DNA from 3 places in the Lamprobacter sp. genome. Region 2 is predicted to be linked to each of the others. Evidence: predicted binding sites of a transcription regulator. Region 2 holds the regulator's gene; each other region holds the start of a gene.
What was found. The regulator sigma-54, encoded in region 2, starts transcription at its own class of promoters, with help from an activator protein. The targets are predictions, from matches to a motif close to TGGCANGNTNCNTGCTT.

Region 1: rsxA (electron transport complex subunit RsxA) is a predicted target of sigma-54. The motif match lies at 6,242-6,258, and genes of this name have one in related genera.
Region 3: nifH (nitrogenase iron protein) is a predicted target of sigma-54. The motif match lies at 6,991-7,007, and genes of this name have one in related genera.

What each region holds. Positions count from the first base shown of each region.
Region 1 covers NZ_JAYESN010000016.1:44,750-54,791, reverse strand. Annotated here, with positions in the region: gene VBE63_RS06390 (DUF1828 domain-containing protein) at 1-165, shown strand, start outside; gene VBE63_RS06385 (RnfH family protein) at 307-567, opposite strand; gene VBE63_RS06380 (electron transport complex subunit E) at 667-1,377, opposite strand; gene VBE63_RS06375 (RnfABCDGE type electron transport complex subunit G) at 1,502-2,296, opposite strand; gene VBE63_RS06370 (RnfABCDGE type electron transport complex subunit D) at 2,296-3,429, opposite strand; gene rsxC (electron transport complex subunit RsxC) at 3,423-4,949, opposite strand; gene VBE63_RS06360 (RnfABCDGE type electron transport complex subunit B) at 4,982-5,509, opposite strand; gene rsxA (electron transport complex subunit RsxA) at 5,588-6,163, opposite strand; gene nifL (nitrogen fixation negative regulator NifL) at 6,653-8,383, shown strand; gene nifA (nif-specific transcriptional activator NifA) at 8,511-10,042, shown strand, end outside.
Region 2 covers NZ_JAYESN010000005.1:70,826-80,867, forward strand. Annotated here, with positions in the region: gene lptC (LPS export ABC transporter periplasmic protein LptC) at 1-438, shown strand, start outside; gene lptA (lipopolysaccharide transport periplasmic protein LptA) at 470-1,012, shown strand; gene lptB (LPS export ABC transporter ATP-binding protein) at 1,012-1,737, shown strand; gene VBE63_RS02520 (RNA polymerase factor sigma-54) at 1,845-3,332, shown strand; gene hpf (ribosome hibernation-promoting factor, HPF/YfiA family) at 3,388-3,750, shown strand; gene VBE63_RS02530 (PTS sugar transporter subunit IIA) at 3,949-4,401, shown strand; gene hprK (HPr(Ser) kinase/phosphatase) at 4,420-5,394, shown strand; gene rapZ (RNase adapter RapZ) at 5,438-6,304, shown strand; gene VBE63_RS02545 (PTS fructose transporter subunit IIA) at 6,301-6,702, shown strand; gene VBE63_RS02550 (HPr family phosphocarrier protein) at 6,699-6,968, shown strand; gene ptsP (phosphoenolpyruvate--protein phosphotransferase) at 6,965-8,713, shown strand; gene VBE63_RS02560 (AmpG family muropeptide MFS transporter) at 8,774-10,042, shown strand, end outside.
Region 3 covers NZ_JAYESN010000015.1:52,263-62,304, reverse strand. Annotated here, with positions in the region: gene nifU (Fe-S cluster assembly protein NifU) at 1-554, opposite strand, end outside; gene VBE63_RS06150 (DUF6129 family protein) at 894-1,166, opposite strand; gene VBE63_RS06145 (dinitrogenase iron-molybdenum cofactor biosynthesis protein) at 1,181-1,894, opposite strand; gene VBE63_RS06140 (4Fe-4S binding protein) at 2,030-2,218, opposite strand; gene nifT (putative nitrogen fixation protein NifT) at 2,311-2,529, opposite strand; gene nifK (nitrogenase molybdenum-iron protein subunit beta) at 2,627-4,198, opposite strand; gene nifD (nitrogenase molybdenum-iron protein alpha chain) at 4,417-5,904, opposite strand; gene nifH (nitrogenase iron protein) at 6,044-6,928, opposite strand; gene VBE63_RS06115 (NAD(+)--dinitrogen-reductase ADP-D-ribosyltransferase) at 7,143-8,051, shown strand; gene ccmI (c-type cytochrome biogenesis protein CcmI) at 8,192-9,763, opposite strand; gene VBE63_RS06105 (cytochrome c-type biogenesis protein) at 9,791-10,042, opposite strand, start outside.

The DNA of each region.
Region 1 (10,042 bases), on a different contig from region 2:
GCTCAGCGCCGTGCCGTGCCGCTCTATGTGCTCGCCACCGTTGAGTCCGCGCGCGCCGTTGGGATCAGCCAATACACGCGCGCCAACTACTACACTGACAAGACGGTTGAGTTCACCGAGCCGGGCGCCCTAAAAGGACTGATTGCGACGCAGATGCTGCACTAGCCGGTCAAGGATCGTTTCACGAACCAGGCGTTGAACCGGCATAACGATTTGATTGATTTGATCGATCGCCCCTAATATCGTTGCAAGAATCGTTGCAGGGTTAGCGCCGGTCTACGACATGCTGCCGATCAGGCACGCCCCTCACTGATCGCGCCGCTCGACCGTCTCGGGATCGACGGTGATGGGGCGATAGATCTCGACGCGGTCGCCATCGCTGACCGGGGTGTCGAGCTTGCTGAGCTTACCGAAGATGCCGACGCGCTGGATGTCGAGGTCGATATCCGGGTACTGACGCAGCAGGCCGGAGTGCTCGATCGCCTCGCGCAGCGTGCTGCCGTCCGGGACATCAAGCCGAAGCCAGGTGCGTTTAAACTTGTCTGCGTAGGCGACACCGATGTGCATGGGTTCATCTGCTCCTTATCAGCGGTTCTCGCAAAAATACGGCCGAATTTTTCAGCAGGTTAGTGTTCACCGGGAATTGCTGGCTCCATGAAAACAGGCTCAGCGCGAGGCGGCCGAGGTCTTGGCGGCGCCGCGCCCTATTGGCAGCCGGAAGCGCTTGAGCAAGCGCTGCCCGGCGAGCAGAAAGCCAAGCGCGAGGAAGCCGCCGGGCGGCAGGATCATCAGCAGGAAGCCGCGATAGTCCGGAATCAGCGTCATCTCCAAGAAGCCCATCGTCTCGCCGAGCAACAAGGAAGCATTGGCGAACAGGGTGCCGGAGCCGATGATCTCGCGCAGCGCGCCGAGCGTCATCAGCACGAGCGTGAAGCCGATGCCCATCATCAGGCCGTCGAACACCGCCGGCGCGACCCGATTGCGCGAGGCGAAGGATTCGGCGCGACCGAGAATCGCGCAGTTGGTGACGATCAGCGGAATGAACAGCCCGAGCACCTTGTGCAGATCGTGCAGCCAGGCGTTCATCGCCAGATCGACCAGGGTCACCAGGGTGGCGATGATGAGCACGAACACCGGAATGCGCACCTGCGGCGTGATCAGTCCGCGCAGACTCGACACCAGCAGCCCGGAGGCTACCATCACCACCAGCGAGGCAAGCCCGAGCCCGAGGCCATTGGTGGCGGTGCCGGTGACCGCCAGCAGTGGGCAGAGCGCGAGCATCTGCGCCAGCACCACATTGTTGTCCCAGAGCCCATCGCGAGCGATCTGGCCCCAAGGGGTGCGTTCGCGCGTGGTTTCATCGCCGTCTGCGGTCATCACAAAAGCGTCCAGTGAGCCAAAAAATCATCGAACAAGCGCTTGGATCTGAACCAGGGGCGCAGCTGAACAAGGAGTGCTCGACCGATGGTGCTGACACAGCAAGTCCGAAAAGAGCGGTGAGTCATTGGCTGGTCTCAACCCTGATGACGGCCGAGGCGGTCAACGCATCGCGCTCTGCGGCAAAGGTCTCGAGCCCGCTCTTGATCGCCGCGACCACGGCGCGCGGAGTAATGGTCGCGCCGCTGAATTGATCGAAGACGCCACCGTCCTTCTTCACCGCCCAGCGCTCGGGCGGCGGATCGCGCAGGCTGAGACCATTGAAGGCCGTGATCCAATCGTCGCGGCTGATCTCGATCTTGTCGCCGAGGCCCGGCGTCTCGCTATGCGAGAGCACGCGCGCGCCGAGGATGCGCCCGTCGGCGCGGATACCGAGCAGCACGCGGATCGGGCCGGCATAGCCCTGGCCGAGGGTTTCGAACGCGACGGCGGTCACATCCAGCCCGTCGAGCGCGCGGTAGACAGTGATCGCATCGGCACCCTGGCGGCGGGCGGCAGGCCTCGCCGTCGGACCCGCATCGGCGCCCGCGGTTGATTTTGCAGCGGCTACCGCCGCGCTACTCATCGCGCTACCCGCGCCCGCCGTCCAGCGTGGCAGCAGCAAGGGATTGGCGAGCAGATCGTTGTCATGCAGCGAGTCGGGGATCACCTGTTCTAGTGACGCGCGCAGATCCTCGGCCTCGCGCTGAGCGATCGGCCCCTTGGTGAGCAGATTCCCAACTACCAGCAGCGCTGAGGCCGCGAGCGCGAAGCCCCCGAGTAGCAGCGTTTGATAGCCGATTCCTTCACGGTCGAGTTTCGGCAACACCCAAGGCCGCAGGCGGGACAAGGCTCGAGATGATCCCTGATCTTCGTTCATCACTTGCCCTCCCCGGTAGCAGGTGCAGTTGCATGACCCGCCGTCGCCTGGCCAGTCGCCTCCTCGGGCACCGGCAGCGGCTGCCCGCGCCGATCGCGACCGAAGATGCGCGGCTTCAGATAATGATCGAGCATCGGCGTTGCCGCGTTCATCAGCAGGATCGCGAAGGCGGCGCCCTCGGGATAGGCACCAAAGGTGCGGATCAGATAGATCAGCAAGCCGATGCCAGCACCAAACACCGCCTGCCCCATCCGCGAGACCGGCGAGGTGACCGGATCGGTGGCGATGAAGAAGGCCGTCAGTAAGGTGGCGCCGGCGAGCAGGTGGAGCAGCGGAGCGGCGAAGCGGCTCGGGTCAATCAGGTGCAACAGGCTAGCGGGAACCACGACGCCGAGTAGCACCGCGACCGGAATCACCCAGTCGATCACGCCCTTGCGTAGCAGGAAGAGTCCGCCGAGCAGCAGCAGTAATGCCGAGGTCTCACCCAGGCTGCCGGGGATGCCGCCGAGCAGCGCGCTCAACGGCGGGAACAGCGCCGGCATCGCCGCACCCAGATCGCCGCCTTGCTGCAGGGCCAGATCGACCTGGCCAAGGATCGAGGCCCCGCTCATGGCATCCCAGGGCGCAGCCAGCCCGTCCAGGCTGATAGTCAGGGCATCACCGAGGCCTGGCGCCTGCGCGAAAAATAACGGCTCTGGCCCTACCCACTGCGTCATCTCCAATGGAAAGGAGACCAGCAACACCACCCGCGCCACCATCGCCGGGTTGAACAGATTCTGGCCGAGCCCGCCGAACACCTGCTTGCCGATGACAATCGCCACGAAAGCCCCCAGGAAGCCAATCCACCAAGGCGCCCAAGGCGGCAAGGTCAGCGCCAGCAGCCAGCCAGTGAGCAGGGCCGAGCCATCGAGCAGGCTAGGCTTAAGCGGCTTGCCAGCCAGGATTAGCGCCAGTGCCTCGAATAGCAGCGCAGCACAGAGCGTCACCAAGAACAGAAAGATCGCTGGCCAGCCGAACTGCCAAAGGCCAAGCAAGGTTGCCGGCAGCAACGCCAGCATGACCAGCCGCATAGTCCGCTCGATGCTGACCGGCGCATGCGCATGGGGGCTGGCGACCACTGATGGAGTTAGCATGCATCCACCTCCGCGGTGACCTGCCCCGTTACTGCCGCCTGCTTCGCAGTAGCCTCATTTGCAGCAGCTTCGGCCTGCTTCTTCGCATCCGCCTCGCGCTTGCGCTTGGCCATCGCCTCACGCTTAGCTCGCTTCTGTGCCTCCAACCGTTGCGCCCGCTGTTCGGCCAGGCGCTTGGTCTCGGTCTGCTTCTGCTTGGCGCGCCCACGCGCGGCGAGTTCGCCCTTGGCATGGTTGAAGCACTGAACCAACGGCAGATGCGCCGGGCAGACGTAGGCGCAAGAGCCACAGCCGATGCAGTCCATCAGCCCGTTCGCGACCGCGGCATCGAGATCGCCGGCGCGCACCTGGGCCGCCATGGCAAGCGGCAGCAGACCGCAGGGACAGGCCTGCACGCAACTGCCGCAGCGGATGCAAGGGGCAGGCTCGCGCAAGCCAGTCTCGGCTGCGGTCAGCGCCAGGATGCCGTTGGTACCCTTCATCACCGGCACCCGCAGCTCTGGAATCGACTGCCCCATCATCGGCCCGCCAGCGATCAGGCGCGCGGGCTCCTCGCAAAAGCGCCCGCAATGCTCGATCAGATCCTCGATCTTGGTGCCGATCAGCACGCGCAGATTTTTTGGCGCGCTGATCGCCCCGCCGGTGACGCTGATCACACGCGAGACCAGCGGATGGCCGAAGCGCAGCGCTTCACGCACAGCGAAGGCGGTGGCCGGATTGTGCACCACCACGCCGATATCGGCGGTCAGGCCGCGCGCCGGCGTCTCCTGGCCGGTCAGCGTCTGCACCAGATGCTTTTCCGAGCCCATCGGATAACGCAGCGGCAGACGCACCACCTCGGCCCCATCGAGATCGGCGGTAGCATTCTGCATCGCCGTCAGCGCCTCGGGCTTGTTGCCCTCGATACCGATGATCAGGCGGCTCGCACCGAGCGCATGCGCCATGATCCGCGCACCATCGACAACGGCTGCCGCCTGCTCGCGCATCAGCTGATCATCGCAGGTTAGATAAGGCTCGCACTCGGAGCCGTTGATGACCAAGGTCGAGAGCCGATAACGCTTGCCGAGTCCGAGCTTGACCGCCGCTGGGAAGGTGGCGCCACCCATGCCGACGACGCCGGCCTCGGCGACCCGTCGGGCAATCTCGTCAGGCTCCAATGCAAAGGGATCATCGACTCCGGCGATGCGCTTATGCCAGCGATCCTTGCCATCCGGTTGCAGGCTGATGGTCCGCACCGAGAGCCCGGAGGGATGATTCGCCGGATAGAGCCCGAGGCCGACGATTCGACCCGAGGTCGGCGCGTGGATCGGCGCCGAGACCGCGCCCTGGGCACGCGCGATCAGCTCGCCCTTGGCGACGTATTGGCGCCGCTGCACCAGCGGATTGGCGATCGCGCCGATATGCTGCTGTAGCGGGATGTGCAGCAACTTCGGCAGCGGTAGCGGCTCGATGGGCCGACCAGCGGAGCGATCTTTCCGATCCTCCGGATGAACACCACCGCGGATGTTGAATAAGCGCATGCGGGACTCTCTCAGCAAGTGCAGCCTCTGGCTCATGCAGCCAGCGGATTGGGCCAGACCCAATTGCTCGGTGTGAGCGTGGCGGGACGCATCTCAATGCATTCGGTTGGGCAGACCTCAGCGCAGTCGCCGCAGCCCACGCAGGCATCCTCGAACACCGCATGGATCTGGTCCTTGGCGCCGACGATGGCATCGGTCGGGCAGCGCTTGAAGCACTTGGTGCAGCCGACGCAGAGCTTCTCGTGCACAAAAGCAACCTGCGGCGCCTGCTCGGCGACGGCGCTCAGATCCACACTCACCCCCAAGCGTTCCGCGAGCGCCTGCACCAACGCCCGGCCACCCGGCGGACAGAGCGTTACTGGGGCCTTGCCCTCGGCAATCGCCGCTGCTGCCGGGGCGCAGCCAGGAAAACCACACTGGCCGCACTGCGATCCAGGCAATAAGGCTTCGATCTCGGCCACCAGTGGGCTCTCCTCGACCTTCAGGAAGCGTGCCGCCACGCCGAGCAGCGCGCCCAGCCCCAGGCCAAGGGTGGTCAAGCTCAGGATTGCAGAAACCATCATGTCGACATGCTCCAATGATGATGAGTCAGTCAAAAGCGTCAGTCACCGCACCGGAGCGCCTGTGCTTCACGAACTTCAGGCCAGCCCAGCAAAGCCCATGAAGGCTAGGGATAACAGCCCGGCGACGATAAAGGCGATCGGCGCCCCGGCGAAGGTCGCCGGCACCTGCGCCAGCGCCAGGCGCTCGCGCAGTCCCGCGAACAGCACCATCACCAGCGTGAAACCCAGCGCCGAGCCAAAGCCATACAGCAGGCTCTCGACAAAGCTATGCTGCTCTTGCACATTGAGCAGCGCCACACCGAGCACCGCGCAGTTGGTGGTAATCAATGGCAGAAAAATGCCGAGCACCTGATACAGCATCGGCGAGAGCTTGCGCACCATCATCTCGGTAAACTGCACCACTGCCGCGATCACCAAAATGAAGGTCAGGATGCGCAGAAAGCCGATCTCCAGCGGCTCCAGCACCCAATGCTCTAGCAGCCAACTCGCCGCTGCAGCCAGGGTCAGCACGAAGGTGGTTGCCAATCCCATGCCCAGCGCTGTATCAAGCTTCCCGGAGACGCCCATGAAGGGGCAGAGGCCAAGAAATTTGACCAGCACCACATTGTTCACCAGGGCGGTGGCGAGGATGAGCATCAGAGATTCGGTCATGGCGTATCGGCAAGGCGCTCCGAAAGCTGGCAGTGAGCGCGCAGCCAAGGCCGCTCGCACTCGAGGCTGGCGGTCATAAAGCAAACCTGATGCCATCACGCCGCAACCACCGCCATCAGTGGCGCAGATCAATCCAGCGCTGGGCGAAAACCGCATCAAACCGGGCCTTGGCCGGCATTGCCTTTGTCCGAGTGACACTGACCGATGCCAACGAGCTGCCCCGTGACTGTCGTGGACGAGACAGCCAAGATGCTGCGGTGCAGCACATTGTCGTAAAACCGACAAGGCGGACGCTGTTGCAGGTCGATGCAGTGCAAGTCAGGGCTAGTCAGGGCAAGGCAGCAGTAGGCAACAGCAGAACGCGTAAAACGGCATGAAACCTGGCATGAAGTATGCTTAAATAGTAGGCCCGCGGCGTGGCCGATCATCGGCTTCTGATTGCGCGCGGCACAGGCACAACAACGACAGGTCAGGATAGAGGAGACACCCATGGCTCGATCATCCCCCGAGGGCAGTGCATCCCATTCGCAGCCCCACCACAACCCGCCCACAAAGATCGCTGCCAGCCCCTCTGCCATGGCCACCTCGGACAACGACGAGTCGATGGTGCGCAATGCCATCGAAGGCTTCCTACGCGAGCCGCCTGTAGGCACTCCGCCCGAGGTCATCACCGCCCTCCGACTGATGGCCGGTGATGCCGCTGATCCGTTGCCGCCCCGGCTCTATTTCGAGACCGTGGAGCAATCCCCAGTCGCCATCTCGATCACCGACTCGACGGCGAATATCCTCTATGTAAACGCAGCCTTCGAGCACCTGACCGGCTATCTCCGCGATGAGGTACTGGGCAGGAATCAGTCGATCCTATCGAGCAATGCGACACCCGACAGCATCTACCGGCAGCTCTGGCGCACCATCCAGCGCAAGAAGACCTGGACCGGCACCCTGGTCAACCAGCGTAAGGGAGGCGATGAGTACCTCGCCGAACTGGTCATCTCGCCCGTGCTCAACAGCAGCGGCGAGATTGCCTACTTCCTCGGCATGCATCGAGACGTGACGCGCGAGCATGAGCTGGCCTCCGCTCTCAGGCAGCAGAAGACGCGTATCGAGAATGTGCTCGACGCGGCCCCAACGGTGATGGTGTTGCTGGATGCCGAGGGCGAGATCATTCTCGACAACATGGAGTACAAGAAGCTCTTTGGCGACCTGCGCGGTCGCGAGCCCTTACCGCTGATCCGCGCTGCGCTGCGCGAGCAGGCCGGCTTCGATCCCATCGATCGTACCGTTCCCGCCAGCGGCAAAGGTGAGGACTTCAAGAATGTCGAGGTCAGTCTCGAGGCTCCCGGCCACCTCGGACCGCGTTGGTTCTCCTGCTCCGGCACCTGCATCAGTGAGCAAGACGGCAGCGCCCGTAGCTACTTTGGACGCGGCAAGCATGGTGACGCGCGTCTGTTGCTGCTGGCCACCGATGTCACCGCCCGCCATCGCGAGATCGAGCGCGCGCACCTGGAGCACCTGCGCGCCCGCATCGCCGAGCAACGCCTGACCCAGGGCATGCGCGAGGCACTGACCGCGGCCAGCTACCAGATTCAGACCCCACTCAATCTGCTCCGCGCCGCCAGCGCCATGCTCGCCAATGGCGCCGGTACCCTCGAGGGCTTTGCACCGACCCTCGCGCAGATCACCGAGACCAGCGAGCAGGCGCTGAAAACCTTGCAAGCGGCACTCCCAGACGAGATCATTGAGGCCGGCGTCAGCGTCAACGTCAACGAGCTCGTGCGCCATGTCCTCGCGCTCGAAACCGAGGCATTGTTGGCCTCTGGTGTCACCGTCGATTGGCGCCCGGCGCATGTGCTGCCCGAGATCACCGCCCGGCAGACCGAGCTCCGCTCGCTGTTCAAGAACCTGATCGACAACGCCTTGCAAGCAACCCGGGAGGGTGCAACCGGCCAGCGCGAGCTGCACATCAGCACCCGCGCGCTCGATGACGCGGTTGAGGTCTGCATCCAGGATAGCGGCCCGGGCTTCCCGAGCGGCGATCGCTACAAAGCCTTCGAGCCTTTCTATATCGGCTGGCGCAACCGTCGCGGCCGTGCCGGCATGGGATTGCCGCTCGCGCAGGAGATCGCCAACCAGCATGGCGGCAGCATCGAGATTGATCCAGACTACAGCAATGGCTGCCGCCTCCTTGTCACCCTAACCAACGCCCTGCCCCGTGACTGACCGAGATCCAGTGACGATAGACGACAAGGAATTCGCGGACGCGCCAGCGCTGGACATGCGCATCGTGACGCGCCCAGAAGCGGCCTCCAATACAACCGCCGGTACGCCCCCAGAAACAGGACCAGCCATGAACCGGGCCGATCTGCTCGAGGCGCAGCTCGCCGCGCTCTTTGATGTCAGCCGCATCCTCAGTCGCTCACTGCAGCTCAGCGAGACCCTGCGCGCGGTCCTGCAAACCCTCCACGAGCGTGGCCGTCTCTGCCTCGGCATGGTCAGCCTGCTCGACGAGGAATCCGGTGATCTACTGATCAGCGCCCTGCACGACGACGACGCGGCCCCGTTCGAGAAGGTGCGCTATCGCCGTGGCGAGGGCGTCATCGGGCACATCCTCGAGACCAACCGCGAATGGCTGCTGGAACGGGTCAGTGACGAGCCCCGCTTCCTCGACAAGCTCGGCATGTTCAACCGCGACCTGCCCTTCATCGGCGTGCCGATCCGCATCGGCGACGGGCCTGCTGTGGGGGTGTTCGCGCTGCAGCCGTCGGTGCGCGATGAGCACCTGCAACAGCGCGCGCGTTTCGCCGAGATGGTCGCCAATCTCATCGGCCAGGCGGTGCTGCTGGCACGCTCGGTCGATGCTGAGCGCCGCGCGCTGCGCGAGGAGCGCGATGCCCTACGCCGCCATGTCAAAGGCACACACGGCTTCGACAGCATCATCGGCCACACCCAGCGCATGCGTATCGTCTTCGAACAGGTGCGTCAGGTCGCGAAATGGAATACCACGGTCTTGGTGCGTGGCGAATCCGGCACCGGTAAAGAGCTGATCGCCAACGCCATCCACTACAACTCGCCGCGCGCACAGAGTACCTTCGTCAAGCTCAACTGTGCGGCGCTGCCCGACAATCTGCTCGAATCCGAGTTGTTCGGTCACGAGAAAGGCGCCTTCACCGGCGCGGTGAGCCAGCGCAAGGGCCGCTTCGAGCAGGCCGACGGCGGCACCCTGTTTCTCGATGAGATCGGCGAGATCAGCCCAGCCTTCCAGGCCAAACTGCTGCGCGTGCTGCAGGAGGGCGAATTCGAGCGCGTCGGCGGCAGCCGCACCATCAAGGTCGATGTGCGGGTGATCGCGGCCACCAATCGCAACTTAGAGCAGGAGGTCAAGGCCGGCGAGTTCCGCGAAGACCTCTACTATCGGCTCAATGTGATGCCGATCGTGATGCCAGCACTGCGTGAGCGCATCGAAGATGTGCCCGAGCTGGCCCAGTTCCTGGTCGCCAAAGTCGCCAAGCAGCAGGGTCGCGAGCTCAGCATCACCGACAGCGCGCTGCGCGTGCTGATGCGCTACGACTGGCCCGGCAACGTGCGCGAACTCGAGAACTGCATGGAGCGCGCGGCGGTGATGAGCGAATGCGGCATCATCGACCGCGACGTGATCGACCTCACTGGGCTCGATGTCGGCAACCTGCCGGAACCGCGCGCGGCGTTTTCTTCGCCCGCTGGCTTGGGCTCAAGCGCTGGCGCCGCAGACGACGCGATCGACTTCGAAGACCCGGACGTCGACGAGCGCGAGCGGGTGATCGCCGCGCTGGAGCAAGCCGGCTGGGTCCAGGCCAAGGCCGCGCGCCTGCTCAACATGACACCACGCCAGATCGCCTATCG
Region 2 (10,042 bases):
AGCCTGGATAACAAGGGTATGCCTTATCGGCGTCTTGACGCGCGTCGTCTGCGGCACTACGCGGACGATGGAAGCAGTGAGCTAGATGATCCTGTGCTCCTGGTGCATGACGATGATGGTCCAGACCTGCGAGCGCGTTCGGTACTGGCCTGGATCAACGCGAGCGGCGATGAGATCCTGCTGGAGCAAGATGTCCGGCTGCAGCGAGCAGCAACAGCGGACTCGGCGCCGATCGAGCTGCGGACCAGCGAGCTCTTGTTTCTGCCGCAGTTCGACTACGCCGAGACCAGTCATTTCGTCGAGATCGAGCGCGAGCAGGATTGGATCAGCGCGACCGATGGCCTACGCGCCTGGCTCGGTAGCGCGACTCGCATTCAGCTGTTTGGACGCGCTCGCGCGGCGCTGGCTGGTGATGATGACGCCGCTCAACGACGATGATGCAGGATGAATGCACGATGAGGAGAGGGTCATGAGCCCGAAGCAATGCTGCGGTTGGGGGCGGACTCTGCTGTTAGGTCTGGCGTTGGCAACGGCGACCTCCACGAGCGCGCTCGAGTCGGATCAGTATCAGCCGATGTATATCGAGGCTGATGCCGCAGAGCTCGACGAGAAACAGTTGACCAGCCTCTACATCGGCCATGTCGAGGTCACCCAGGGCAGCCTGTTCATCCAGGCCGACGAGGTGCTTGTGCATCACAAGCCAGACCGCCGTGCTGAGAAGATCATCGCAATCGGTCAACCGGTGCGTTATCGGCAGCTGCTTGATGATGATCCGGAAGAGGTCAAAGGCCGCGCGCTGCGGATGGAGTACGAGGCTGACCGCGAACAGCTGACCCTGATCGATGAGGCGGTGTTGATCCAAGGCGAGGACCGTTTTGCGAGCGATCGCATCGTCTACAATCGGATCACCAAGCGCGTGACTGCGGGTAGCAGCGCCCAAGGCCGCGAGCGAGTGAAGATTCGGATCGAGCCCGAGTCGGAGCCCGCTTCACGGCCAGCATCGGCTCCCTGATGGCGATCCTCGAGGCGCGTGCGCTGGCCAAGACCTATCGACGACGGCGCGTGGTTGATGGTGTTGATCTGGCTGTCGATGCCGGTGAGGTCGTGGGCCTGCTGGGACCAAACGGGGCCGGTAAAACCACCAGTTTCTACATGATCGTCGGGCTCGTCGGCGCTGACGCTGGTCGCATCAGGCTCGATGCCGAGGACATCACCCATCGGCCAATGCACGCGCGAGCGCGGCGGGGTCTCAGCTATCTGGCACAGGAGCCATCGGTCTTCCGTAAACTCTCGGCTCGGGATAATCTGATGGCGGTACTCGAGATGCGCGACGACACGAGCCGCGAGGATCGCCGGCAGCGCTGCGACGAGCTGCTTGATGAGTTGGGCATTGGCCATGTGGCCGATTCACTTGCGCTCAGCCTCTCCGGTGGTGAGCGCCGGCGGCTCGAGATCGCGCGCGCGCTTGCGGTTGAGCCCAAGGTCATGCTGCTTGATGAGCCCTTTGCTGGGGTCGATCCCATCGCGGTAGGCGATATCAAGCAAATTATCAGTCATTTACGCGATCGTGAGATTGCTGTGCTGATCACCGATCATAATGTTCGGGAGACGCTCGACATCTGCGACCGGGCCTATATCATCAACGCCGGCCGAGTCATTGCCAGCGGAGCGCCGGCGGTGTTGCTGCAAGATACGCAGGTGCGGGCGGTCTATCTTGGCGAGCACTTTCGACTCTGAAGACCTTGGTAGAAACCAGGAGATCTAAGCTTGGCGCTGCGACTGAGCCACCTTTTCGTCTAGACTGCAAGCCAATAAGGCCTTTTGTACCCGCATAGCCGCTCGGAATGAAGCAAAGCATCCAGCTCCGTCTTGGTCAGCAGCTGACCATGACGCCGCAGCTCCAGCAAGCCATCAAGCTGTTGCAGCTCTCCACGCTCGACCTCCAGCGCGAGATCCAAGACGCGCTCGAGTCTAATCTGATGCTGGAGACCTCGGACGAAGATCAGGTTGGGCGAGAGGATGCGGGGGACACCGCTGGCGAGACTGCTGAGTTGCGCCAAGCACAGACCGATGCCTCCGTCGATGCCGAGGTTCCCGCTGAATCGAGCACGCTGCCCGATGATCTGGCGCTCGACAGCGAGTGGAGTGATACCTTCGACAGTGATCCTGGCGCCCAGTATGCCGGCCCTTCAGGTTCCCCTGGGTCGAGCGCGTCTGGCGATGTCGACCTCTTTGCGCAGCAGTCGAAACCACAGACGCTGCACGACCATCTCGAGTGGCAGCTCAATCTGGGCCGCCTTGGGGCGCGTGACCGCCTGATCGCCGAGGCGCTGATCGATGCGATCGATGCGGATGGCTATCTTCGGCTCGATCCCGCCGAGCTGCTTGAGACGCTGGATCTGGAGGATCTCGAGCTCGACGAGATCGAGGCCGTGCTGCATGGCATTCAGGCCCTCGATCCCGCTGGGGTTGGTGCTCGCGATCCGCGCGAATGCCTGTTGCTGCAACTACGCCAGCTGCCGCCGGAGACGCCAGATCGCGCGGGTGCGCTGAAGATTTGCGACAGCTTGTTCGACGCGCTGGCGCGCAACGATCTGGATGAATTGCGCCGTCACACCAAGCTTTCCGACCTTGATCTGGCGCGCTCGTTAACGCTGATCCGGTCGCTGCAGCCGCGGCCAGGCTCCCTGATCAGTGACCATCGGACAGACTATGTGATTCCTGATGTGTTGGTGCGTAAGCAGGCTGGTGTGTGGCAAGTCGAGCTAAATCCTGAAACTCAGCCTAAACTGAGAGTGAACGAAGACTATGCAAAGCTGATCCGGCGCGCCGATGATGGGGCCGAGAATGTTTGCTTGAAGACGCATCTGCAGGAGGCCCGTTGGTTTATCAAGAGTCTGCTCAGCCGCAACGATACGGTGCTGCGAGTGGCGGCGAAGATCGTCGAGCTACAGCGCGATTTTTTCGAGTACGGCGAGGAGGCCATGCGTCCGCTGATCCTCAGAGATGTCGCAGACTCGCTCGAGCTCCACGAGTCGACCGTCTCACGCGTGACCACGCAGAAGTACATGCATACGCCGCGTGGTACGCTGGAGTTCAAATATTTCTTTTCCAGTCATGTCGGCACGGCATCGGGCGGAGAATGCTCTTCGACCGCGATTCGTGCCTTTATCCGCAAGCTGGTCGCCGCCGAGGCGGCGAACAAACCGCTGAGCGACAGCAAGATCGCCGGCATCCTGTCCGAACAGGGGATCAATGTCGCGCGACGTACTGTCGCCAAGTACCGCGAGGCAATGGGTATCCCACCCTCGAATGAGCGCAAGCGCCTTTAGCTGCAGCGCTGAATGTCTGCCGCTAAGGCTCGCCTGCAAACCCAGGAGTGACGCAATGCAAATCAACCTCACGGGCCATCATGTCGATATTACCGAACCGCTGAAAGGCTACGTCGAGAGCAAATTCGAGCGCCTAGAGCGCCACTTCGATCACGTGATCAAAGTGCATGTGATCCTGAGCGTCGAGAAACTACGGCAGAAGGCCGAGGCCCGCATCCACATGAATGGCGCCGATGTCTTCGCCGATGCCGTTCATGAAGACATGTATGCGGCCATTGATGGGCTGATCGACAAGCTCGATCGCCAGGTGCTGAAGTATAAGGAGAAGCGCCAGAGTCATCGCGGTAGCGCCACCAAGACGGCTGCCGAAGGGGAGACGGTCAGCGGTGAGCTAGACGATGAGCAGGATGATCTATGAGACGCCACTGCACTGAGCGATGCTCAGGCTGCTTGCAGCGATGAGCGTCTGGTCAATGACTGTGCCGGAGCGGGATGTGAGGCGCTCCGGCCTCCTTTGCGATGCTGCTAGGCTGATGCCTCTGCCGTTGTTGTCCTTATCCAACCAGGCCGTACTGCGTCCTGCATGCGAAGATCACTTTATTTGGAGCGACGGTCGATGTTTCCCCCCAGCCTGATTACTGAGCCGCGCATCCGCTGTCGTGTCGAGGTCACGAGCAAGAAGCGATTGCTGGAGGCCTTGGCCGAGCTCTTGGCGAGTGCGGGTCTGCAGTGTTCTTCAGCCTCTGTCTTCGACCTGTTGAACGATCGCGAACGGCTCGGTAGCACGGGCTTAGGCGAGGGCATCGCGCTTCCGCATGCGCGCATCCAAGGCATCGACACGGCCATTGGCGCCTTCGTGCAGTTGAGCCAGGGCGTCAGCTTTGATGCGCCGGATGATCGTCCGGTTGACCTCGCCTTTGGCCTATTGGTGCCACAGGAGGCAACCGATGCCCATCTGAATCTGCTGGCGAGCCTTGCCGAGCGCTTTAGCAATCCGCAACTGCGCGCGGCACTTCGGGCTGCCGATGATGCCAGTACGTTGCTGGACTTATTGCAGCGTCACGCTTAAGGCTGGCTCGTCGCACAGATGCCCCCCGTCGATACCTTGCAAGGCCTGATTGAGCACCTCGGGCCGAGGCTTGGGCTGCGTTGGCTAACCCCCATACCGGATCAGCCGCGCGCCCTGGTCAATACGGACTCACTCGCTGGGGCGGCCCAGAGTCTGGTCGGCTCGCTCAACTGCATCCATCCTAATCGCCTGCAGGTTCTAGGCGGGGCTGAGATTCGTCATCTCCATGACTTGAGTCCGGCCGCGGGCCGCGACATTCTTGATCGGCTCTTTGCCGCCGAGCCCGCGGCGGTGATCTTTGCTCAGGACATCGATCCGCCGCCGGGCTTTTTCGCCCGTGCTCGACAGGCCGGTACCCCGCTGCTCTCCTCGCCGAATGCTGAAGAGGAGATCGTTGACCGGCTGCAATATTTCCTGACTTACGCGCTGGCCGAGCGCACCACCCTGCACGGCGTCTTTCTGGATGTGCTCGGTATGGGCGTGCTCTTGGTCGGCGACCCGGGCATTGGCAAAAGTGAGCTGGCGCTCGAGATGGTGGTGCGTGGACACCGGTTGATTGCCGACGACGCGCCCGAGGTCGCGCGCATTGGTCCCGAGACCCTAGAGGGTAGCTGCCCAGCACTGCTCCGAGACTTTTTGGAGGTTCGCGGACTGGGGGTGCTCAATGTGCGTGCGATGTTTGGCGAGGGTGCGGTCCAGCGGCGAGAGCATCTGAACTTGATCGTCAGTATGCGGTCGTTCGATGGAGACGCGTTGGCGCAGATGGACCGCCTGCGAGGGAGTCTCTCTGCGCGCCATATCCTGGGCGTGTCGGTTCCTGAGGTCACCCTACCGGTAGCCCCTGGTCGCAACCTGGCGGTGCTGCTGGAAACCGCGGTGCGCAACCAAATCCTTCGGTTGCGCGGCTATGATGCTGGCGTCGATCTGATCGATCGGCAAGCCCGTTCCATCGACGAGAATGCCCCATGTGTTACCCCGTCGCCGTCCATTTAGCACAGCAATCGATGCGGCTCCTGTCGACTAACGGATGTTAGGCATGGAACTCATCATCATCAGCGGCCTGTCAGGGGCAGGCAAGAGCGTCGCGCTGCGCACGCTTGAAGATATCGGCTATGTCTGTATCGATAATCTGCCCCTGTTCCTACTGCATGACCTGGCGTTGGGGCTGAAGGAGACTCGCCCTGAGGGCGGGGATGGCCGCGCCGGGACAGCGATCGGCATTGATGCGCGCAGTGGCCCTGCATTACTCGCTCAGGTGCCGGGGGTGATTGAGGCACTGTCGGCAAAGGACATTGCGATCCGCGTCATCTTTCTTGAAGCCGATACGCCGACCCTCGTCACCCGCTTCAGCGAGACCCGGCGTAAGCATCCGCTGACCGGGTCCGAGCGCCCCTTAGCCGAGGCCATCGAGCTCGAGCGTCGCCTGCTGCGGCCGCTGCGCGAAGTCGCTTCCACACAGATCGATACCTCCAGCACCAATGTGCATGAATTAAAAGAGCTGGTGCGGGATAATCTGAACCGCAAGGGTCGTGGTCAGGCGCCGGTACTGCTACAGTCGTTTGGGTTCAAGAACGGCATTCCCACCGCAGCCGACTTCGTCTTCGACCTGCGTTGCCTGCCGAATCCGCACTGGCAGGCAGAACTGCGTCCGCTGACGGGGATGGACCAAGCGGTGGCGGATTTCCTGGAACGCTCACCTGAGGCGATGCAAATGCGCGATGACCTCATCGCCTTTCTCGACCGCTGGGTGCCGCGTTTCGAGACCGACGGCCGCAGCTATCTGACCATCGGTATCGGCTGTACGGGAGGCCGCCATCGCTCGGTGTATATGGTCGAGGCCCTGCATCGACACTTCGAGGCGCAGGGGCGCCCGATCTTGGTGCGTCATCGGGAGCTGGGATGAGCGTTGGCGTCTTATTGATCACCCACAACCGAATCGGTGCGGAATTGTTGGAAACCGCGACCCGCATGCTTGGCTGTTGCCCCCTGGCCGCGATTGCGATCGACGTGCACGAGCAGGATGATCCCGACCAGCTGCGTCGGCAGATTCTGCAGTATGCCGAGCAGTTGGATGATGGCGCCGGCCTCTTGGTCTTGACCGACCTCTACGGTTCGACGCCCGCCAATATCACCGATGCGCTCTGCGGTCGCCAACAGGTCCGCGTGCTCAGCGGGGTCAATTTGCCGATGTTGGTCCGTGTGCTCAACTACTGTCAGCTCGAGCTGGCGGCGCTCGCGGAGAAGGCGCTGAGCGGTGGTCGTGATGGTGTGTTTCGCTGTCATGAGGGAAGGCCGTCATGATCCACAGAGAGCTCGATATCATTAATCGGCTGGGGCTTCACGCCCGTGCCGCCGCCAAATTTGTCACCTGTGCCAGCCGCTTTGCGAGCCATGTCCAGGTCGAGCGTCAGGGTCGCCGAGTGAATGGCAAGAGCATCATGGGGGTGATGATGCTGGCAGCGGCCTGCGGCACACGGATCAGGGTTGAGATTGAGGGGCCCGACGCCGAGCAGGCGGCCGACGCGCTCGAGGCCTTGGTGGCCGATCGTTTCGGAGAGGGTGAGTGACTACCGCGCTGCTGGGGGTTGGCGTCAGTGGCTCGCGACCGGTCGCGATTGGTCGTGCCCAGCTGTTTGCCCGTGAGCCGACGGTCGTTACCGAGGAGATCGATCAAGATCAGATCGAGGCGGAGGTCGCGCGGCTTGATGCCGCACTCGAGTGCGCGCGACGACACCTCGAGTCGGTTCGTTGTCAGATCCCGGATTCAACGCCGCTGCATATTGCTGAGTTCATCGACGCGCATCTGTTGATGCTGACGGATTCGGCGTTGGTCGACGCCACCCGCGATCTGATCCGCGAGCGCAGCATCAACGCGGGCTGGGCCCTACAGATCCAGCGCGATACCCTGGTCGAGGTCTTCGACGCCATGGGCGACGCCTATCTGCGCACCCGGCGTGATGACGTCGACCATGTTGTGCGCCAGATCCAGGTCTTCCTCAGCGGCGAGCCTTCGGCGCAATCGATCTCCGCGAGCGACCTCAAAGATCGGGTCATCGTCGCCGATGACCTGACCCCTGCCGATACCATCCTGCTGCGACATCGCGGCATCTGTGCCTTCGTGATCGAACACGGTGGTCCGATGTCGCACACGGCGATCCTGGCTCGCAGTCTCGATATCCCGGCCGTCCTCGGGGTGCACAATGCGACTCATCTGCTGCGCCAAGATGAGCTCCTGGTCGTCAATGCCGAGAGCGGAACCGTTCTAGCAGGCGCCGATGAGAGCATCCTGGCTCATTATCGCAGGCGCCTGGTCAGTGCCGATCAACGTCGGCACCGGCTGCGCGAACTGGTGCGGGAGCCGTCCACCAGTCGCGATGGCGTGCCGGTGGTCCTGCTCGCCAATCTCGAGCTGCCCGAGGATGTTGAGGCCGTCCGCTCCAGCGGCGCATCCGGCGTCGGGCTCTACCGCACCGAGTTTCTGTTCATGAATCGCATCGGACTGCCGGATGAAGAAGAGCATCTGGCCACCTATCTCGATGTGATGCGCGGCCTGGATGGCATCCCACTGACCATTCGTACCCTCGACCTGGGTATGGATAAGCAGGTCGATGGTCTCGCTGGCAACTCCGCGAGCCTGACCAATCCGGCACTCGGCCTGCGCGCCATTCGGCTGTGTCTGCGCGAGCCAGGCCTATTTGTACCGCAGCTGCGCGCGATCTTGCGGGCGTCGGCGCAGGGCCCGGTGCGGCTCATGCTGCCGATGATCTCCTCGATCGCTGAGGTCGAGACCGTGCTCGGGATGATCGCCGAGACCCGGCGCACCCTGCGTCGCCAGGGACTGCCATTCGACCCGCTGATGCCAGTGGGCGCGATGATCGAGGTTCCAGCCGCTGCCCTCTGTGCCGGCGGCATTGCCAAACGCGTCGACTTCCTGTCGATCGGCACCAATGATCTGATCCAGTACACGCTGGCCATCGATCGCGTCGATGATAGCGTCAACTATCTCTATGAACCCCTACATCCCGCGGTGCTGCGGCTGATTCGCTACACGCTCAGCAGCGCCGCCGAGTCGCGCACCCGTGTCAGCATGTGTGGCGAGATGGCCGGCGATCCGCGCTACACAGCCATCCTGCTCGGTCTGGGGCTGCGCGAGATGAGCATGCAGCCGGCCTCCCTGCTCGAGGTCAAAGAGGTGGTGCGGCGTTGCGATGTTGGTCGCGTCAGCACCCGCATGGACCAACTCATGGACCGCCTCGACGACTTGACCCCAATGCAGCTCTTGGACGCCGTCAACGAGGTCGCGAACGACTAATTCGGCTAGCATGGCGCGCCAACCGAGCTCGACCTCCATTGCCGGAGCTGTAACCAGCCAATGACGACCAGCGACACTTCCGCGTCTTCCACGAACGCCGATAAAGAGCGTCGGAGCTGGCGCAAAGGTCTTAGTGCCTTGCGCGATCCGCGCGTGCTGACCATGCTCTTCCTCGGCTTTGCCGCCGGCATTCCGCTGCTGCTGATCTTCTCGTCGCTGTCGCTCTGGCTGCGCGAGGCCGGGGTCGAGCGTGGTGCGGTGACCTTCTTCAGCTGGGCCGCGCTCGGCTATTCGTTCAAATTCATCTGGGCGCCGCTAGTCGATCGGCTACCCTTGCCCTGGCTAACGCGCCGTCTCGGGCGTCGACGTGGCTGGCTGCTGCTCTCGCAGATCGCCATCATTTCGGCCATCGCGCTGATGGCCTCGGTCGACCCGGCCCAAGGCCAGCAGAGTCTGCTGCTGATGGCCCTGGCGGCGGTGATGCTCGGTTTCTCGGCCGCGACTCAGGACATCTGCATCGATGCCTACCGCATCGAGATCGCGCCGCCTGCATTGCAGGGCATGCTCTCCGCAGCCTATATCGCCGGGTATCGCATCGGCATGGTGACGAGCGGCGCCGGGGCCTTGTTCCTTGCCGCAGCCTTCCTGTCGTCGATGGAGCAGTACTCTTACGAAGCCTGGCGGCTGACCTATCTGATCATGGCCGCGACCATGCTGATCGGCGTTGCGACGACGCTGTTGGTGCCCGAGCCCAAGGTCGAGCGCCTCGATGTCTATGCCTATGGCCCCTTTGACTACGCGCGCCTGGTGTTGGTGTTTCTACTTGCGGTCGCGGCCTTTGCCGCCACCTTTTTCTTCACCAGCGGCACAGTTGCCGCGCTCAAGCTGGCGACCGGTGGCGGCCCGATCGGTGCCTTCCTGTTCGAGGCCCTGCACTTTGCGCTTGCGCTTGGCATCGCCGGGCTGGTCGGTTGGGCCTTGGTCGCCCTCGGCGCGGTCAATCGCGAGATGGCGCGCCAGACTTGGGTGGCGCCGGTGCTGGATTTCTTTCGTCGCTATGGGTTGTCCACAGCGCTGTTGCTGCTGGCGCTGATCGGCCTGTACCGGATCTCAGACATCGTGCTCGGCGTGATCGCCAACGTGTTCTATCAGGACTTGGGTTTTACCAAGCCCGAGATCGCCCAAGCGGTAAAGACCTTCGGCGTTGTCGTGAGCATTGCCGGCGGCTTCATCGGCGGGCTGATGGCGACGCGCTTCGGCGTGATGCGCATCCTGATGCTGGGCGCGGTCCTCTCGGCCTTGACCAACTTGATCTTCGTCGCACTGGCC
Region 3 (10,042 bases), on a different contig from region 2:
CGCGCAAGAACCTCTTCGACGCCCTCATGACAGGCCGAGCAGCCGCCGCCAGCCTTGGTGTAGTGGGTCACTTCTTCAACACTGCTGAGATGATTCGCGCGGATGGTCTCTTCGATGAGCACCTCGTCGACGGCGAAGCATTTGCAGATCATCGCGCCTTCTGCATGATCGTCGCTCCAGACCTCGCCGCGGTAGTTGGCGACGGCTGCCTGAAGGGCCTCGCGTCCCATCACCGAGCAGTGCATCTTCTCTGGCGGCAGGCCGTCGAGGTAGTCGGCGATATCCTGGTTGCTGACCTTGAGGGCCTGATCGAGGGTCATGCCCTTGATAATCTCGGTTAGCGCCGAGCTGGAGGCGATGGCCGAACCGCAGCCGAAGGTCTGGAAGCCAGCGTTGAGGATGGTCTCGCTCTCTGGGTCGACCTTGAGCGTCAAGCGCAGTGCATCGCCACAGGACAGGGACCCGACCTCGCCGATCGCATTCGAATCCGCGACGGCGCCGGCATTGCGCGGGTTGAAGAAGTGTTCTTTGACGGTGTCCGAATAGTCCCACATAGTCTGGCTCCAGGCTCGAGTTGAAGGCGGCTGTCAGCACTGATCGAGCGCCGCGCGGTGCGATTGAGAATCCGCATTGCAGTATCTTTAAGCAAATCTCGAGCCTAGATTGGATTTGCTCTTAATGGATTGATCAAAAATAGATTTTTGATAGGTGAGAAGCGTCGATGTCGGGCTTATGACAAATGGATTGTCGCCTGCGCAACGCTCAGTAGCTGCTGTCGTCTGGGGTCGCGAGCCATGATCAGGTGCGCAAGCTGGGCGTCGCTGAACGCTTGCGGGTCGATCGAGGGCGCGTCGTCGGCTGGGGTCGCTGCGCCTGCCGGCGGCGCAAGTGATTCAGTCGTCGTCGGAGACCTCGGCCAGGACCAGGCCGGTGGCGCTATCGAGATCGCGCGTGAAGTGCAGGCAGTGCTCGCTGGCGTCGATCAGATAAAGGTTGAAGCCGTCGGACTCTCGTACCGGTTCGATGCCGGCGCTGATGTCGTCATCGAGACACTGGGTGAAGTGGTGGTCTGGGAAGGCCTCGCGCAGGGCTGCGAGCGAGTCGGCGCTGAGGCCAGCGCGGCTGACGATGGTCTCGATCTGATCGAGAAAGACTGGAGTGATCATAACGGCGAGCTGTCCTAGGCCTCTTCAGCAGACCGCTCGAAGTGGACGCGGTCTTCGGTTGCAGTGCCCATGATCTTGGCGAGCCAAGGTGGCGTTTTCGCGGCGAGCGTGCGCGAGAGTTTGGCGATGTGCTCACGGGCGTTGCCCATCTGCGGGCGTTTGATCGGGTGGATGTCACGCTTGACGACCTTGGCAGCGGCCGGGCCGCCGATAGAGGCGACATAGAGGACTTGGCAGTCAGCGATCAGTGAGGCGCGGTAGCTGTTCTTATCATCTTGTAGCTCGCCAGCGTTGGAGTCGATGTCGCGGCAGTCGATGAGCTTGTAGCTGTCGGCGGAGACTTGATAGACCAGAAAGCGTTGGCAAGAGCCGAAGTGGCCGTCGAGCAGTTCGCCGCCGTTGGACGCGCAGGCGACGCGGATCGAGTTGGGCAACTCGCCGTCGCTGTAGGATTCGGGCTCGGGTGCGGGCTCAATGTCGGTGTTTCCTTGGCCTTTGAGGCGGGCGAGGGCCTCTTTGAGCGAGGCGCTGTCGATCTCGCCGAGGTCGCCATTGGCGGCTTGTTTGAGGGCCTTGACGGTGAGTCCGTCGAGACTGGCGGCAGTGGGTGGTAAGCCAACGGCGTCAGAAAGGACGCGCAGGAGCCGGGCGATGTCGGTGTCTGGGAGTGCGCGGGCAGCGAGGCCGATGCGGAGCGCGATCTCGTCGGATAAGGTCGGTTGGGTCATCGGTGGCTCCTTTTTTGGTGTCAATGGTCGCTGAGACTGCGGGCTGGGTGCAGGCAGAGTCTGCCGGGTAGCGCCCGCCGGGGGACGCCGTGAATCCGTCCTTGGATGCTCGAGCGCAGCATCATTGCCCTTATCTTAGGCGGGGACGATGCAGTCGTCTTCCATGCAGACATCGAGGCACTGCGGGTCGGCGTCGTCGCATTCGGTGCAGGTCGCGGCGTCGATCTTGTAGGTGCCTTTGAACGGGGTGATGCTGTCGGTCGGGCAGACGGATTCGCAGTCGCCGCAGGCGGTGCAGAGGTCGCGGATGATTTGCAAGGCCATGGTGTACCTCCGGTTGGAGCGTTGTGATGGCGGCCCTGTCGGATGTTGGCCGCGCATCGTCGCTGGAATGGGGTTGAGACGGGTTTGCTGGCTCAGCTCTCGGCGCGCTTGAAGCGCAGGGTGGTCGGGAAGCTGGGTGGTGGGCTGACTGGGTCGATGTACCAGCGCGAGCCATCGGTCAGCTCGACGGCGCCACCCCAGGCGTCGCTGGTGTCGGTCTCGACGCTGGCGATGGTCTCTTCCATGTCCTTCTTGGCGACGTAGAACAGCAGGCCGCCGCTATCGTTTTTTCGGATCATCACATTGGGCATCTTGTTATCTCTTTATTGTCGCCTGAGTTCGCGAACTGGAGGCACCGACCCGACAAGAGGCTGAAGCCACTCGCCGGGCCAGAAGCCGCCTTCGCTGTTAGCGAACCAGGTCGTAACCGAAGTCGGTGACGCCCATCTCGTTGGTTTGCTTGTCCAACTGCTCGAGCACGGCGTTGACCAGGGTGGTCAGCATGTACATGGCGCCCTCGTAGCCGAGCGTGGTCATCCGATGCAGGTGATGCCGATCGAAGATCGGGAAGCCGAGGCGGATCAGCGGGACTTCGTGCTCCTTACCCTTGTGCAGCGTGTCGCGCTGGATGAACTTGCCGTAGCTGTTACCGATCAGGAAGTCTGGCTTGTCGGTGAAGCAGAGCGAGCGCAGGTGCCAAAGATCCTTGCTCATGTAGACGGTCGAGTTCTGACCATAGGGCGAGTCAGCGAGCATGCTCTCCATCGCCTTCTTCCAACGCTTGTTGGCGTGATGGCAGAGGATATGCTTGGGCTCGGCGCCGAGCTCGAGCAGGAACTTGGTCAGGCCCATGACGAAGTCGGCATCGCCATAGAGCGCAAAGCTCTTGCCGTGCAGCCACTGATGGCTGTCGGTCATCATGTCGACCAGGCGACCGCGCTCCTTGGCCAAGGAAGCCGGGATCTCCTTGCCGGTGAGCTCCGAGACCTTCATCAGGAAGTCGTCGGTCCATTCAAGACCCATGGGGATGTCGATCTTCGAGGCCGGCTGATGCCAGATGGTATCGACGTACTTCTTGGTCTTCGGCAACTGCCAGGGCTGCAGGAGCAGGGTGTCGATGGCGTTTGGGGCGTCCTTGATCTCGTCGATCGTGGTGCCACCGTCGTACATCCGGTACTCGCCGTCGGCCGGGGTGTCGAGCACATCGGTGGGGTCGCTGAGCAGTGTGTAGTCGACGCCCATCTCCTGCATCATCCGGTGCATGACGCGGAAGTTGCCGAGATAGGTCTCGAAGCCTGGCACTAGGTTGATCTTGCCGTTGCTGCCAACCTCCTTGCCCTCCATCTCGTTGAGGGTGAAGTAGCGCATGGTGCCTTCGAACATGTTGTCCCAGCCGGTGGTGTGGCTGCCGACGAAGCTCGGGGTGTGCGCAAAGGGGGTCGGGAACTCCTCCGGGATGTGACCTTCCTTCTTGGCGTTGCCGATGAAGGCGTTGAGGTCGTCACCGATGACCTCGGCCATGCAGGTGGTGGAGACCGCGATCATCTCTGGCTTGTAGAGGGCCTTGGCGTTCTCCAGACCATCGAACATGTTCTTCTGACCGCCGAAGACCGCCGCATCCTCGGTCATGGAGTCGGAGACGCAGGCGATGGGCTCCTTGAAGTGGCGGTTGAAGTAGGTGCGGAAGTAGGCGACGCAGCCCTGTGAGCCATGCACGTAGGGCAGGGTCTTCTCGAAGCCGAGGGCGCAGAGCACGGCGCCGAGCGGCTGGCAGGCCTTGGCCGGATTGATGGTCAGGGACTCACGGGCGAAGTTGAGCTCCTGGTATTCCTTGGTCGTGGTCCACTCGAAGACCTCATCGAGCTTGGCCTGATCGACGCACTCTTCAGAAAGTTTGCGCTTGCTGTCGATGCTAGCCTGATAGTCCTCATCAAGGAACAGTGGGTAGCCGGGTTTGATCTTGTCGGCGGTCTGGGTCATGAGAGTGCTCCTGCCGCGCCGCTGATCTGCGGACAGACGGCGAGTTAAAACGGATTCGTACTGTTGCGATGGCGTTGGCTGAGGGGACTGGTGCCGCACTCACGGCCGGCGGACGCCGTGAATCCGTCCTTGGAGGCTCGGTGATCGCCGTCCGGGCGATCGACGCCGCCGGCCGCGAGCGCGGCACCGGTCCTTGGGTCGTTCTCAGCCTCAGCCGATTAAGCGCTCGCAGCCATCGGTGCTTCGCTTTCGCCCGCGGCGGGCTTGAGCCAAGGCGCCTGCATGCTGTTCCAGCAGGGGTTGTTGATGGTCATGTCCATGTCGCGGGCGAAGATGGCGAAGCCGTCGTAGCCGTGATACGGACCTGAGTAATCCCAGGAGTGCATCTGGCGGAAGGGGATGCCCATCTTCTGGAAGATGTACTTCTCCTTGATGCCGGAGCCGACCAGATCAGGCTTGATGGCCTTGGTGAATTCCTCGAACTCGTAGCCAGTGACGTCGTCGTAGAGCAGGGTCGAGTCGCCCATCTCCTTGAGGGTGCGATCGTAGTCGTCGTTATGGGCGAACTCATAACCGGTGCCGACCACTTCCATGCCGAGGTCTTCATAGGCGCCGATGATGTGGCGCGGGCGCAGGCCGCCGACGTAGAGCATGACCTTCTTGCCTTCCAGGCGCGGACGATACTTGGCGATGATGGCGTCGTACTCGGCCTGGTACTTGGCGATGACCTTCTCGGCATTGGCTTGGATGGTCTCGTCGAAGAACTCGGCGATCTTGCGCAGCGATTCGGCGATCTTGGTCGGCCCGAACAGGTTGTATTCCATCCAGGGCACACCGTAACGCTCTTCCATGTGCCGGCTGATGTAGTTCATCGAGCGGTAGCAGTGGATGAGGTTCAGCTTGACCTTTGGGGTCAGCTCCATCTCGCTCAGGGTGCCGTCGCCGGACCATTGCGCGACCACCCGCAGGCCCATCTCTTCGAGCAGGATGCGTGAGGACCAGGCATCGCCGCCGATGTTGTAATCGCCGATGATGGCAACGTCGTAGGGCGTGGTCTCGAAGCTGTCGTCATTGTCGCGGTTATGCACCACATGATCGCGAATCGCGTCGTTGGCGATGTGATGGCCAAGCGATTGGGAGACACCACGGAAGCCTTCGCAGCGGACTGGGATGATCGGCTTGTTGTGCTCCTTGGTTTTCTGCTTCGACACCGATTCGATATCGTCGCCGATGAGGCCGATCGGGCATTCGGACTGCACCGAGACGCCTTTTGACAGCGGGAACAGCTGCTCGATCTCGTCGAGCATCTTCGCGAGCTTTTTATCGCCGCCGAAGACGATGTCCTTCTCCTGGAAGTCGGAGGTGAAGTTCATCGTGCCGAAGGTGTTCACGCCAGTCATGCCGGTGTAGTAATTCCGACGTCCAGCGCGCGAGTACTGACCGCAACCGACCGGGCCGTGGGAGATGTGGATCATGTCCTTGATCGGGCCCCAAACCACGCCCTTAGAGCCAGCATAGGCACAACCGCGAATGGTCATGACGCCAGGTTGGGACTTGCGGTTGGATGTGATGCACTTCTTCGACTGCTCAAGCGACGGGTTGTTGACGGCCAGATGCTTGGCGCGGTCTTTCTTGGCCTTCTCGGGGTAGACCTCGAGCACCTCTTGGATCAGGGCTTGGGTCTCGTCACGGGTCATTGTTGCCATGTCGGCGTTCCTCTCATCGGCGTCGCCGCTCATCTGCGGACCGACGCGCGTTGAAGCATCGATTCAGAGCCCTTCACCCCCGCTCCATACAAGAGCGGTGGGAGGGACCAGGGAGACGGGTAGGGTGCTCGGGCGCGGTTTAGGCCGCGGCGGCCTCTTCAGCCGCTTTCTTGCCGACGATGCTCTCGTCTTCTTCGTCCATCAGACCGAAGTCCATCAGCAGGTCTTCGAGGGCATCCATCGAGATTGGTGTCGGGATCACGAAGTTCTTATTATCGATGATCTTCTGCGCGAGCTGCCGATACTCATCAGCCTGCTTGGCGCTGGGGTCATATTCGATGACGGTCATGCGGCGGATCTCGGCGCGCTGCACAACGTTGTCACGCGGGACGAAGTGGATCATCTGGGTGCCGAGCTGGCGGGCGAGCTCGATGATCAGCTCGTCCTCGCGGGCCGTGTTGCGGCTATTGCAGATCAGGCCGGCGAGGCGCACACCGCCCGAGCTGGCGTATTTGACGATGCCTTTGGAGATGTTATTGGCCGCGTACATGGCCATCATCTCGCCGGAGACGACGATGTAGATCTCTTGCGCCTTGTTCTCGCGGATTGGCATCGCGAAGCCGCCACAGACGACGTCGCCGAGCACATCGTAGAAAACGAAATCCAGCTCTTCGTCGTAGGCGCCTTCTTCTTCAAGGAAGTTGATGGCAGTGATGACGCCGCGGCCCGCGCAGCCAACGCCGGGCTCCGGGCCACCGGACTCGACGCACTTGATGCCGGCATAGCCAGCGCGCAGGACGTCTTCGAGCTCTAGGTCTTCCACCGAGCCGGCTTCGGCGGCAAGGTGCATAATGGTGTCCTGCGCCTTGGCGTGCAGGATCAAACGGGTCGAGTCGGCCTTCGGGTCGCAGCCGACAATCATGACCTTTTTGCCGAGCTCAGCGAGACCGGCGACGAGGTTCTGAGTGGTGGTGGACTTGCCGATTCCGCCTTTGCCGTAGATGGCGCATTGACGCAGTGCCATGAGATTCTCCCGGTTGGATGCCCCTGTGGGGCGATGAACAGAGGGTTCGTTCACCGGGGTAAAAGCATAGTCTGTGCCAGGCTTCGGTAATTTCTTTAAACAATTGTAAAATAAGGAGAAAAAGGCTAAGACTAGGGTTTGAGATCTTGGTAGCATTGTTCACAAGGCCAGGGCCTTTGTGTCTCTACCGACAGCCCGACGTCTTAACCCCGACATGCTCCAGCATCAGCCTCAGGATCTACAGCCGAATCAAGCCAAGGCCGGCCCGAGCCCGCCGCCATCGTTGCCGACCAATGCACGCCTGCCAATTAATCGCTGTAATTTACCGGCGGTCATCCTTGGCGGACTGACGTATCAGTCGCATCCGGTCTCGCTCGAGATCGACGGTATCCGTGCCTTCCATCAAGACCTGTTCCAGCTGTTGGCGCCGATCGATAATGCGCGTGAGCGCGCCGAGCGCTTCGTCGACTATATGGCTGCGCACTTCTGCCTGGATGATCTCGAGGCCGCTGGCCTAGCCGCCGAACGCGTCAAGAAGTACCGGCGTAACGCCAACTACCTAAGGATGGTGCGTGGTTGGTCGTTCGACTCGGACGGTCGCGAGGGTGCTGTGCTCAAGCACTGGGTCGAGACCCGCTTCGGTCTGCTCGCTCGCTATCATGGTGGGCCGCTCGATGGTGCTGATCCCGATGCCTACCATCTCTACCTTGCCCAGGGCGCCAAGGGTCTCTATGCAACCAATGCCCTCGAGGCGCAGCTCGACCTGCTCTACACCTATTGCCAATACGAGCTGGTGCGCCAGCATCCGGAAGAGACCCATCTGACGCTGTACCGAGGCATCAACCGCATTGGCGAGCATGATGTCTTTGACGACCTAGAGCAGCGCGCCCCAGGCAAGTCAGCGGGGTTTAACGGTCAGCCGCGTCGGGTGCTGCTGAACAACCTGAATTCCTTCACCAGCAACCGCGAGCGCGCCTGCGAGTTCGGCGACTATATCCTCGAGACCCAGGTGCCGTTACCGAAGGTGTTCTTCTTCAATGGGTTGTTGCCGGGGATGCTCAAGGGTGAGGATGAGTGGGTGGTGATCGGTGGGGTGTATGAGGTGGGGATTAGCTGTTTGTGATCAGGGTCTCCGTGACGGGATAGGCAAGCGCTGGAGTCGACGCCTATCCGCATGGGTTCGCGGTGTGCTCCAGAGGCACACCGCGTTCAAGGCGCTGGCCAGCAGGTCGGTGCCACAGCCTGCTGCTCGATGTGCTTGCGCTAGCGCAGCATCTGGTCGATGCGGATCTGAACCGGCTCGGTCGTCGCTGTGCTGTTGATCGGCCCGGTCTCGCCTTGCAGATCACCGGGGCGCGGCATGGCTTGACCGGAGGGCGAGACGCGGGCGCCGACGATGATCTGCGGGAAGTTGGAGAGCTGCATGGTTGGCATCATGGCCATGCTGTCATCAAGCCGCACCTGCACCGGAAGGTCGCCGAGGGTCGCCCGTTGAACCGCGAGCGGCATGGGCGGGCCGGCAGCGGCCTTGGCGTAGATGAACACCGGTGTGTTGGGCGGTAGGCGGCCACTGAGCTCGGCGGCCAAGGCGACGCTGACTTGCACGCCGGGCTGCGCCCCGTCATTGGGTGCCTCACGGGTCGCTTCTGCCGCATCAGCTCCGGCAGAAGCGTTGGCTGATGACGCTGCTGCTGTATTCGCTGCCAAGGCCGCAGTTGACTCCGCGTTGCCGGTTTCTCGGGCAGGGGGGCTTTGGACTGCGTGATGACTAGCCTGGATGGCGCTTGCGCTCGCTTGTTCAGTTGGAGTCTGCTCTTGGGCTCCATCTTGCCGTGCTGCTTCGGCTGCTGCTGGGCTCGGTGATGGCGCTGACGCCCTGTCAGCTTGTGCAAGCTGACGAGCCTCGGCGGGGAGGCCAGCACGCTGTTCGGCCTCGCTGATCAGGTTACGCAGCTCGATGGCATCCTCGCTCTCGGGATCGACCTGTTCGAGCAGCTTGCCCCAAGTGGTGGCTGCAGATTGGAACTGCCCGCGTTGGAAGGCGACCATCGCGGCCAGCCAGCGTGCGGTGGCATTGTTGGGCTCTAGCTCAAGCGCCTCTGAAATCAGCTCGGCTGGACGCCCCTCGAGTTGATTGTCGTTGTTGGTCGCAATCGCCTCGGCATAGGCGAGAACGATCAGTGGATCGGTGGGCAGGAGCTTGTAGGCCTGAGCCAGGGCCGATTCTGCCCGTTCGCGATCGCCGGTGGCGAAGTAGGTGCGCCCAAGCATCATCCAGCCCTCGGCGTTGCCCGGTTGTTGTTCTAGGCGCTGCTCGAGACGAGCGATGAGCTCTTCGAGCGGAGGTAGCTCGGCTTGGCCGCCGCCATGACCTCCTCTGCCTGAACCGCCGCTGGCGGCGAGCTGCTCGAGCTGAGGGATGATGGCCTGGTTACCGATGAGGCCATAGAGCGCCCAAGCCGCAAGGGGCACCACGAGCAGCAACCCCAGCGCCGTGAGGCCGGGTCCAGGCAGCCGATAGCGGCGCTGATTGGGGGGGAGACCACGGGCTGCGGTGAGCGGGTCGCGATCGCCGAGGTCGTGCAGAAGCTCACGCTCGAGGTCGCGCCGTGCCGCCTCGTAGAGGGTCTGGTCGAGCTTTCCGCTACTGAGGTCGGCGTCGAGTTCGGCCAACTGCTGTTTGAACAGCTCGAGGTTCAGGAGGGCTTGCTCGGCCTCGGGATCGTTCGAGTCCTGTCCGTCCCGAGGGGGTTGTGCGGGCACAAGCAGGGGCGCAACGGCGAAGAGTACCGCTAGGCCAGCGAGCCCAGCAGCGAGTATCCAGAAGATGGTCATGGGCAAATGCGGTGCGGGCTAGATCGGTCAGGAGCCGGTAGAGGGGTGATGGGTGTCGGTCTTGAGCAAAGCCTGGAGACGTTCACGCTCGGCATCGGAGATGGGCGCATCCTCGGCTCGCTTCTTGTGCAGGATGGTGCGGACAACCACAAAGCCGGCGATGCCGATGAGCACGAAGGGGCCGAACCAGAGTAGGTAGGTCGATGGCTTGAGCGGCGGATCATAGAGCACGAAATCGCCGTAGCGCTCGATCAGGAAGTTCAGGATCTCGTCTTGCGA